Regions from separate parts of the Flexibacterium corallicola genome, predicted to be linked through region 2. Evidence: riboswitches for the same ligand, from Rfam matches in the RefSeq annotation. Region 2 holds a riboswitch; each other region holds the start of a gene.
What was found. Region 2 has a riboswitch for cobalamin ahead of cobU (bifunctional adenosylcobinamide kinase/adenosylcobinamide-phosphate guanylyltransferase). Riboswitches for the same ligand answer to the same signal wherever they lie in the genome.
Positions count from the first base shown of each region.

Region 1: it holds a riboswitch for cobalamin, as region 2 does, so the genes downstream of both, P6574_RS12830 (ABC transporter ATP-binding protein) here and cobU (bifunctional adenosylcobinamide kinase/adenosylcobinamide-phosphate guanylyltransferase) in region 2, are expected to answer to the same signal.
Region 3: it holds a riboswitch for cobalamin, as region 2 does, so the genes downstream of both, P6574_RS03090 (energy-coupling factor ABC transporter permease) here and cobU (bifunctional adenosylcobinamide kinase/adenosylcobinamide-phosphate guanylyltransferase) in region 2, are expected to answer to the same signal.

Region 1 is NZ_JARRCW010000001.1:2,970,979-2,974,250, reverse strand. It holds gene P6574_RS12835 (ABC transporter substrate-binding protein) at 1-771, opposite strand, end outside; gene P6574_RS12830 (ABC transporter ATP-binding protein) at 783-1,565, opposite strand; cobalamin riboswitch at 1,731-1,937, opposite strand; gene P6574_RS12825 (DUF6916 family protein) at 2,361-2,648, opposite strand; gene P6574_RS12820 (GNAT family N-acetyltransferase) at 2,721-3,272, opposite strand, start outside.
Region 2 is NZ_JARRCW010000001.1:1,523,987-1,527,258, reverse strand. It holds gene cobW (cobalamin biosynthesis protein CobW) at 1-574, opposite strand, end outside; gene cobU (bifunctional adenosylcobinamide kinase/adenosylcobinamide-phosphate guanylyltransferase) at 571-1,125, opposite strand; cobalamin riboswitch at 1,266-1,484, opposite strand; tRNA gene P6574_RS06915 (tRNA-Asn) at 1,760-1,834, shown strand; tRNA gene P6574_RS06910 (tRNA-Asn) at 1,907-1,981, shown strand; tRNA gene P6574_RS06905 (tRNA-Asn) at 2,057-2,131, shown strand; gene P6574_RS06900 (hypothetical protein) at 2,430-3,095, shown strand.
Region 3 is NZ_JARRCW010000001.1:655,052-658,323, forward strand. It holds gene P6574_RS03080 (SbcC/MukB-like Walker B domain-containing protein) at 1-77, shown strand, start outside; gene P6574_RS03085 (HAD family hydrolase) at 276-1,124, shown strand; cobalamin riboswitch at 1,436-1,647, shown strand; gene P6574_RS03090 (energy-coupling factor ABC transporter permease) at 1,695-2,360, shown strand; gene ettA (energy-dependent translational throttle protein EttA) at 2,707-3,272, shown strand, end outside.

The DNA of each region.
Region 1 (3,272 bases), 1.4 Mb from region 2:
TTCGCCATAGTTCACTATCACAATAACCTCGGGGTTAGCTTCGATCACGGCCTCCCAGTTTACCCGTGCCCAGCTCCTTTCTAGTGTATCCATCACGTTGCTGCCACCGGCGGCCTCAATCAGTGCTGTGGGCATGGCATAACGGCCAGCAGTAAAGGGGGTATCTTCACCGCTGTCATAAACAAATACGCGAAGTGGCGTGGTGCCGGCATTTAGTCCCTGTTTGAACTGAGAAAGATCATCACGATAGGATTGCACCAGTTCAAGCGCACGCTCTTCAACTGCAAAGATACGGCCAAGGTTCAAAAGGTCATTGTACAAGTCCTCCATTGATACCTTCTGCTTCTCGCCAATATGGATGCAGCTTTCTGTCAGCTCGTAGACCTTGATACCGAATGGGGCCAGTGTTTCCGGTGTCACCTCGCCGCCAACCTTCATACCGTAGTTCCAGCCCGCGAAATAAAAGTCCGCATCAGCCCCTATCAACACTTCCTTGTTTGGGTATTGTGGGGACAGTTCCGATAGGACTGCCACTTTATCTGTTAGCCCATCATCCAGCGTTCTCCACTCAGAAATACCGGTATATCCCGCCATCTTGTCCTGTAGCTGCAGTGCCAGCATCATCTCTGTAAGGTTGGAATCGTTGGAAACAGCCCGCTTTGGTACATCATCAAATGTCACGGTGCGGTTACAGCTTTTAATGGTAACCTCTGCTAATACAGGTGTAGAGGACAGCAGCGCTGCAGCCAGCGTCAAACCAAGTTTTTTCATGAAAATAATTCCTATGAGTATAGATCGAACGTAAGGAGAGATTGTTGTGTGGTCATCAAGTGGTCGCGTGTTGTGCTCACCTGAAAGGCTTTTGAGACTAAGGCCGGGGAGAGGATTTGGTCCGGTGTTCCAAACCCAAGCATTTGCCCTCGATCAAGAAGTAGGATCTGGTCACAGACCCGCGCTGCCATATTTAAATCGTGCAAACTGGTGATGATTGTCAGATCCAGCTCCTCGATGAGCTGCAGGATTTCCAGCTGATGGCGAATATCCAGATGGTTGGTTGGCTCATCCATAATGAGCAGATCAGGTTCTTGCGCCAGTGCCCGTGCCACCATAACCCGTTGCCGTTCACCGCCGGAAAGGGTTGTAAATGAACGGTCTATGAGCCCTTCTAGATTCAAAGTATGGATCGTTTGGCTTACCACCTGTTGGCCCTGTTTGCATAAACTAGTTAATCCATAGCTGTAAGGCGTTCGTCCCAGCTCGACGATCTCGCGTACAGTGAGTGCGAAATCCGTGGGCTGTTCCTGCAACACTGCAGCTACACGCCGCGCCACTACTTTGGCTGGAAGCGACCAGATGTCATCATCACCAATATTGATATGACCACTTGCTGGCCTGTTAAAGCGGTATAGTAATCGCAGTAATGTGGACTTTCCTGCTCCGTTTGCCCCCACAACCCCAAGGGTTTCACCCGCTGGCAGTTCAAAGCTGAGTGGCTTTAAAACCGGCTCGTTTTTGCTCTTTTTAGGCGCCCAAGAAACATTGTTGACTAAGACTGATGTGCTCATGGCATGCGTTCCAGTATGAACTGGCGGCGCCTCAGAAACTTAACTGGAAGAAATACAGGTCTCATAACGCCCTTGTCGATGTAGCGGGGGCAATAGAAACCGGATATGTAAGTGGCTTTCGTGAAAGCAAACATTATGGCCTCTTTCCAGGACGCCCCGCCCAGGTTGAAGTAACAGGTAATGGCAGGTCTCCTGACTTACGGGTCATTGCTCGGCCAGCCTTCCCGGGTTCCCCAGTGGCATATCTAGCTTTGCTCTCCGCCTACAGTTGCGGGGGCAGTCACGGAGTTAGTTTCAAAACGTGAAACTGCACCGTGTTCCCTTTTAATTCCGAGGCTTTTGACCTCGAAAACCATTGCGGCGCATAATGATTAGAGACAAGCCAGATTGCAAGAGCAAAAAGATAGTGCATGGTTGATACTTTGGAATCTGGAAGTAAAAATGGGGAGAAAATGATGCATAGTGAAACCTAGAGAACTTCGCAGGCCGTAAACTGGAGTGGCCTAAGAAAAGTGGAGATCCTCCGGCTCAATATTTGTCTATTGTCGCTCGAACGTTAAAAGTGATTGATATCCTATGGCCGAATGCCTTCGAATTGGATTATAAAAGCCTTCACTGCCAGTCCTCTTGCCTAATATGGCAGAGACTCGCCGGGTGGGGCATCCATTCCATCAGAGCCTTGAGGACTGTTTTTATGAAGAGATGCTCGGGGTACCGCAATTTTGATGCAAGGGAAACCGGTGGACTAGTTGCCCAGCAATATCGGAAAAGGGGCATCCGCTCCATTAAAATCGATCAGTTAAAAATAATTTGTAGGTTGAATTCATCTCCACCCTCCAAGACTTTAGTAACAAGGAGATTATGAACTCCAATTGTTGGGTGTTGTACCTCCGAGATCCTACCTTTGACTTCGAAACCTTCTGGGCAGTCAAACAAAAGTATAAACTGCTCCCGGAATCTTGCTGGTGTTTGAGGCCCTTTCTCTATAAATTTTAGCTGGACCTTCTCACCATCAATTAAAAAAATGTCGCCCTTCAGCTTTTCAAAATCGGCATATTCCAAAGACTTAAGGTCATCTTTCATCTGTATTTTCCTATCTTTAATATCTGTTTAGAAAATCTCTATGATTGGCCATGGTCATATGCGTCCCAATTTTCATTGGGAATCTGAAATTGATTGATCACTCTCCTGTTGTTGCCTGAAGGGTGTCGAAGTTACAGAAGTATTCATTCGTTTGATTTTGACAGCTGCAGATATGAATTCACCTCGTAACAAGGCGTCATAGTCTGGTTGATACCACCTCATCAACGTATGGTGCCTCCCTGTAGTTTCTGGCTCAAATCCAAACCTGTAGTAAAATTTATAGGCAGGTCTATTCATATTAAGGACATGAAGCATGACAGGAATTTTCAGCTTTGAAGCTTTTGCGCAGATGCCTTTCATGACAACCGTTCCGATACCTCTGCGCTGAAATTTTTGTAAAAGTGACAAGTCAAGTACCTTTAACATATGCTCATCTTCGGCAAGGTACACGCGCCCGACAGGGGCTTCACACCACAAAATAAGACCATAATTCGCCAAATCATATTGATTGAAGTATACGTTATGTTGTGCAGTGTACTGCTGTGACAGCACGCTATGATAAAGTTCTTCTTGCCCAAAATTTTTCAAGGAAGAAAACTCCCAGTGCCGCTCATCTCTATGGAT
Region 2 (3,272 bases):
CTTTGTTCAACACGACAAGATCAGCGCAGGTGAGCTGATCCTCGAACAGCTCTTCAACAGGGCTTTCATGGTCCAGCGCCTCATCAGCTTTTCTTTGTTCGGCAACTGCCTCTTCATCACTGGCCACACGGCCAAGCGCAACAGCAGGTGTATCCACCACTGTCACAACGCTATCCACGCTCACAAGCGGCTTCACTGTAGGCCAGTTGAACGCCCGCACAAGCGGCTGCGGCAGGGCAAGGCCTGAAGTTTCAATGATAATGGCATCAGGGCGCGGGTTACGTGCTAGCAGCATTTCCATTGTGGGCAGGAAATCATCTGCAACCGTACAGCAGATGCAGCCATTGGCCAGCTCTACCACTTCCTCGGCGCTACACTTGGGGTCGGCGCACCCGTTCACCAGAGAGCCATCAAAGCCCATCTCGCCAAACTCGTTCACAATAAGCGCGATCCGCTTGCCTTCAGCTTTTTCCAGAAGGTTGCGCACAAGGGTTGTTTTACCAGCCCCCAAAAATCCGGTCACGATAACAGCCGGGATTTTGGTGGTAGGTGCTGCAGAAAATGAAGGGGTCACAGTCGGATCTCCGGAGAATTATTAGGTTTAAGCTGTAGGGCTTGGCCAGCCGCGACAAACACAACCGTGTCGCAAGCCTCCGCCACTTTTTGATTGAGGCGGCCGGCTTCGTCGCGAAACCGGCGTGCCAGCGCATTTTCTGGGACAATGCTCAGCCCCACCTCATTGGATACAAAGATGAGGGGGCAAGCACTGCTGCTTATGATTTGGATCAGCTTGTCGCTCTCCTCATCAATGTTGCGCTCGCTATGCATAAGGTTGGAAAGCCAAAGGGTCAGGCAGTCCACAAGCAGCACGCGCCCCTCCTTTGCGTTTTTGGCAAGGCATAAGGGCAAGCCCAGCGGCTCTTCAAGGGTCATCCACCCCTGCCCCGCCCGCTGGCTCTTGTGCGCTTCAATTCGAGTACGCATTTCCTCATCAAAGGCTTGGCCGGTTGCCACATAAAACGCAGACAAGCCGCTCGAAAGTACCAGCTGCTCGGCATAACTACTTTTGCCGGAACGGGCGCCGCCTAAAACAAGAACGGATTTTGCTTTGGTCGTTAAGCTCACCCGCGTTTTCCTTGCCCCTGCAAGAAACGCGGGTGCGCTACCTTGGCATGGGAAACGCTGGCAACAGTCAGGACCGGCTTTGGCAGCCCTTCGAAAAATCTCATTTATTCAAACTCCCTGACTGTCCACCCGACAGCAATTGAAGGTTTATCTCTCAGCCGGTCTCCTGGCTCGCGGATTTTAAAAGCAAATCAGCCTTCCCAGCTTCCGATAGACGCCAGTGGCATGGATATGTTTGCTTCACTCCGCTTACAGTTGCGGGGGCAGCTGTGGCTTTACCGGCTTTTATACCGATCACCACATTCCCGTTTCATTTTTGTCCAAGGCGTTCACAAACAACTTGATTTATAAATTGCCCTAGCAAAAAAACTGAAAGAACTTGCTCCATAAAGGGGGGTGAAGGGCCTTTGTGTCAATCATCCCAATGAATAGACATGGGGCACACTGACAAAAAGCTGCGTAAAACCGCTCATTTCAGCCTGAAAATAATCGAAATAATAATTTCACCCACAGCAAATCTGCATTTTCTTTCCACAATCACAAGATTTTATCAAAAACAGGCTTGGCAAACCCCATCGGCTTTTATAAAAGCTGGCTCACACAAACGGCGACGGTTCGTTTCGATAAGAAATGATCCCCGGTAGCTCAGTGGTAGAGCAAGCGACTGTTAATCGCTTGGTCGCTGGTTCGAATCCGGCCCGGGGAGCCATTCTTCGTTTGTGATATAAAGCCTGAAAGTGGCAAGTAGGTTACCTAGTAAATTGCTAGGCAAGCTCGATGATCCCCGGTAGCTCAGTGGTAGAGCAAGCGACTGTTAATCGCTTGGTCGCTGGTTCGAATCCGGCCCGGGGAGCCATTTTCCGATTATAATTCAGATCCCAAAGCTTGGTTTATTTATATAATCGGTTTATAGGGTGTCTGAATAAGGTATTCCCCGGTAGCTCAGTGGTAGAGCAAGCGACTGTTAATCGCTTGGTCGCTGGTTCGAATCCGGCCCGGGGAGCCACGTTTTCAAATCCCCCCCCGTTATATTTTTGCCTTGATCACGGAAAATTTAACACGCCGTCATCCAATGTGCATTCAGCCTAGATTAACTAACAGGAACAAAACTCTACGTATTTTGTTCTGAAATGCTGAACTCTTTCATTTCATCACCCAGCTGAAACGTTTCACCTCTACAATTCCTAGTACATGGAACAGCCCCCCCATTAATTTACCTTAGGGAAATAAGGGGAATTCCAACGCATTGGCTTCGAATTGGGACCATCCACCAAACTTCTTAAATAATAAAGGGTGAGATCGAAATGTTACCGGGCGCAGTAAATCACAGCCAACTTTTTGCGGTTCGCCGCTTAACACGCACGTTCCTAGCCCTCTTTCTATTTCTTGGGCTCGCTGTCATTGCAAGAGCTGGAGATAAAGAAAGCCCTGTAACCAAAAACATCTCCCAGACGGGTATCTCGAAAGACGAGACCACAGAAACGCACGTTTCTGAAAAGGGAACAGTTTCTGCGCAGACATATCATCAAGTTGTTGTCTCACCGCCAAAGTCCAACCCTGACGCCGACCCTTTCGACAGCCCTTTCAACATTTGGCTGGGCGAAGTGACACTCCAAGGACGCACGACACTTTGGGTCGAACTTATTGATGAATATGGCGAAGTTATTTACGATTCAGAAGTCCACCCCAATGAAACGCATATGCTGCCAGATGGGCGGGCCCTTGTTGTCAATGAGTACGCCTCTCCCAACCCATCCGCCACAACACTCGCCAGCACCAAAGACCAGAGCAGAGTAACACCGGACGCCAAAGTATCCGTAAGTGTCCGCAGTGCTTCCAGCACCAGCACTGGCACGCAAGTCCATTTCATAGATGTGAAACAACAACCTGAGGCTGGCAAGGAGTCTTTTCTCCTGAATCTTGGCCGAACGGGTGACGCGCTATGGAACAGGCTTACCTCCTATTTTTAAATTCTTTTAAGGGAAAACCCATTGGGGATTCCCTTCAGTTCCTTTAAAGCTAAAGCTGAAGTTTACGCTAACAATCAACCCTTGGTATATTTTACTAATATTCCCTTGGTATCTGTAATTTTATACTACCACTTTCCTGTCTATGGGAGACTGTCCCTTGAGAGGGCCTGCACCCCG
Region 3 (3,272 bases), 870 kb from region 2:
TACCGGTGCAGGTTCGGGTCGTGCGGCAAGGCGCAGGGCGGAGCCGCATCGAGTTGACGTCTCCAGCCAGCTGGTAACAAGGGGAAGAATTTGCGATGACATCACCGGCTTCCCTTCAACTTTAAATGAATTTCTACAACTCTGTTTTCCCTAGGTAAGGCGCTTGCTTCAAAAAGGGGAATTTTAAATCTAATGCAATGCTTCTCGTGTTTCATGGTGGGGAAGAAGAGTGGGGAAGCCACTTCCGGGTGACCATAAACATCGGCTGAAGACCAATGAAATGGACTGCATTATTTGCGGCGGGGGCTATGTCTGTGCTGCGGCCAACAGGCTACCAAAGTGTTGAAATTCTTCCCGCATGGAATCATACTCCTGTCCGCCATGAAATCGTGGAGTTTGTAGAGCGGACCACGCGAGAAGCCAGCCCCGACTATGTAGAAAAATCCGAGAGGATTGCCCTTTTACGCGATGCTGGCGTTCTTTGGAGCGCCGGGCCATTTAGTCCTGTGGAGGCCTATATAAGCCGAAGCAGCAAGGAGATGCCCCCTCCCAGCCTCCTAAATTCCTATACAATTCGAAGGTATGTGGAAACCTGGGTGCAAACGGTACGGGAAGAGGAATATAACCAGCCGTATGTTGATCTTGTCTATCAGCCCATGAAAGAGCTGATTGATTACCTGCAGGATCATGATTATCGCGTTTGGGTGCTTTCAGAATCTAACGTGGAAGTTGTGCGCGGTGTCCTTACCCAGACCTTTAAAATACCGCCGGAGCAGGTTATTGGCGCGCCTTTACGCTCACAAGTGGCTCAAGTGAAGGTCTTTGAGGAGCAGGGACGTGGCCCCGCAAGCGTTTCGCCGATTCCCACAGATAGCGAGCGGATTTACCACATATTGGGACGCGGGCCTCTGTTGACCATTGCTGATGCAAGGCTGGTGGAGGATATTCGAAAACTATCAGAAAACTGGGACCGCCGATATCTCACTGTGACGATGGAGATCTCCACAAAGGGAGGTGAAAACTCTGAAATAAACGGGAGCCCCCAGACCAATTCCACAAGCGCGTATAGGATAAATCCCGAGGAAGATTGGTCCCACCTCTATCAATGGCAGAAAAATCCTTAGAGGAAATTTAGGTAAGTCCAATTATTTTGATTGAGATCAAAGTAATGAACAAGTCTACGTTGTAGGTTCTTCTTGCTACGGCTGATGCTCATATGGGGGAGTATCAACCACTGGGCGTACTTAGTTCTTGAGTACGCCCTTTTTTTTGTCTCTTAATGATAATGTTGTGCTTCGTTTCTTTCTGTACTTAAGTATTATTTTTGGACAGCTCCGGCAGGCGATGCCTTTGCTGCCAATCGATGAGAATATTTAACGGGACTGCGACTAAGGTTGCTTATCCTAGCAGTTGCAAAGTTCTTTTAAAGCGGCAATAGTTCTCCCCATTGGGTTCCACCCCGGCAAAGCTGGCGTGGATGTAAAAGGGAATGCGGAAGGGATGACCAAATAAGGGCCTGATCCGCAGCTGCCCCCGCAACTGTGAATAGCTGGTTTGTCTCAAGGGCCACTGAAGCGCACTGCTTCGGGAAGGCGAGGCAAACAAGGAGCTATGAGCCAGGAGACCTGCCCACACATAGGATAACTGCGCTTTGCATAGCGCTCGCACGGAGGGTGCGATAAGGAGATGAAATTATGCATATTGAACCGGGCTATGTGTCTGCTGCAAAAGTTGTAGCTGCCAATGTTGGCGCTGTTGGCGTCTTTTTATGGGGCGCAAAGCAGCAAGCCTCAGAGTTTTTGAAGAACCCTCTTGTTCCGGCCAAAACGATTTTGGCGGCAGCGTTTTTCTCGCTCTTCATGCAGTCCTACCACACAAGTGTAGGCGCTTCCGAGCTGCACTTCATTGGCGCAATGGCCATGTATCTCACACTGGGCTTCACACCCGTTCTTCTAGGCTTTGCCATTGGTCTTTTGTTTCAGGCATTCGCGTTTGACCCGCAAGACATGTACCACCTTGGTGTGAACAGCCTCTCCTTGATGCTGCCTTTGGTGTCCGTTCACTACCTTTCTGGTAAGAAGCTGTTTGACCAGAAACTGTCCAAACGCGTTTCCTACACCCAGATACTGAAGCTGGATGCCATATACTACACAGGTGTCACCGGCATGGTCGGTTTCTGGCTGATGATCGGCGACGTTGCAACACCATTCACTGCATGGGCCCAGTTCGCAGCCTCATATTTGGCAATTGTGGTTCTGGAACCAGTTGTAACTTACCTTGCTGTGAAAGGCCTGAAAGCCGTTGAAGGCAACACCTTGGTTAAGAACCTCACAGTCGTGCCCCAGCTCAAGCTTGCTTAAGGCTTAAACAAAACAGAGTTTATGATGGCGGCCAATGTGCCGCCATTTTTATTGAGCCCAACACAAGGACGTGTTGATGGACTTGATGTAAGAACTGCGTTTTGCGTGTCCGATATGATGGCAGAAGCCGGATTCCTCCGCTCTTCAAAACGGATGTCACTCCGGACGTGATCCAGAGCTTGTTTTTCCTAAATTGGTAGCTACTGGATAAAAGAGAAGAGGCCTGTTTTTTCTCTCTTCTTTCTATGCAGCTTTCCTGATATGGATTGCCCCAAAGGGTGGCATGGGTTAAGAGTGCTGCCAAAGATTTCTAGTTCATCATTCTATTAGGAGATGTGGGCAGTCCATGGCGCGCCAGTTCATCTATCATATGCACGGAGTCTCAAAGGCTTACGGTGCTAAAAAAGTCCTCGACAATGTTCACCTGTCGTTCTACCCGGATGCAAAAATCGGTATTCTGGGCCCGAACGGTGCTGGTAAATCCACCCTTCTCAAGATCATGGCCGGTCTTGATAAGGAATACACTGGTGAAGCATGGGCCGCAGCAGGGGCCAAAGTTGGCTATCTGCCACAGGAGCCTAAGCTGGATGAGGATAAGACAGTTCTCGAAAACGTCATGGAAGGCGTTGCTCACAAACAGGCTCTTGTAGACCGCTACAACGAACTGATGATGAACTATTCTGACGAGACTGCCGATGAAGGCGCTCAGCTTCAGGACATCATTGATGCGCAGGATCTGTGGAATCTGGAAAGTCAGGTCGAGATGGCAATGGAAGCGCTTCGCTGCCCTCCATCCGACTCGCCGGTAACCAACCTGTCCGGTGGTGAACGCCGCCGTATTGCTTTGTGTCAGCTCCTTCTTTCTGAGCCTGACCTGATGCTGCTCGATGAGCCGACCAACCACCTTGACGC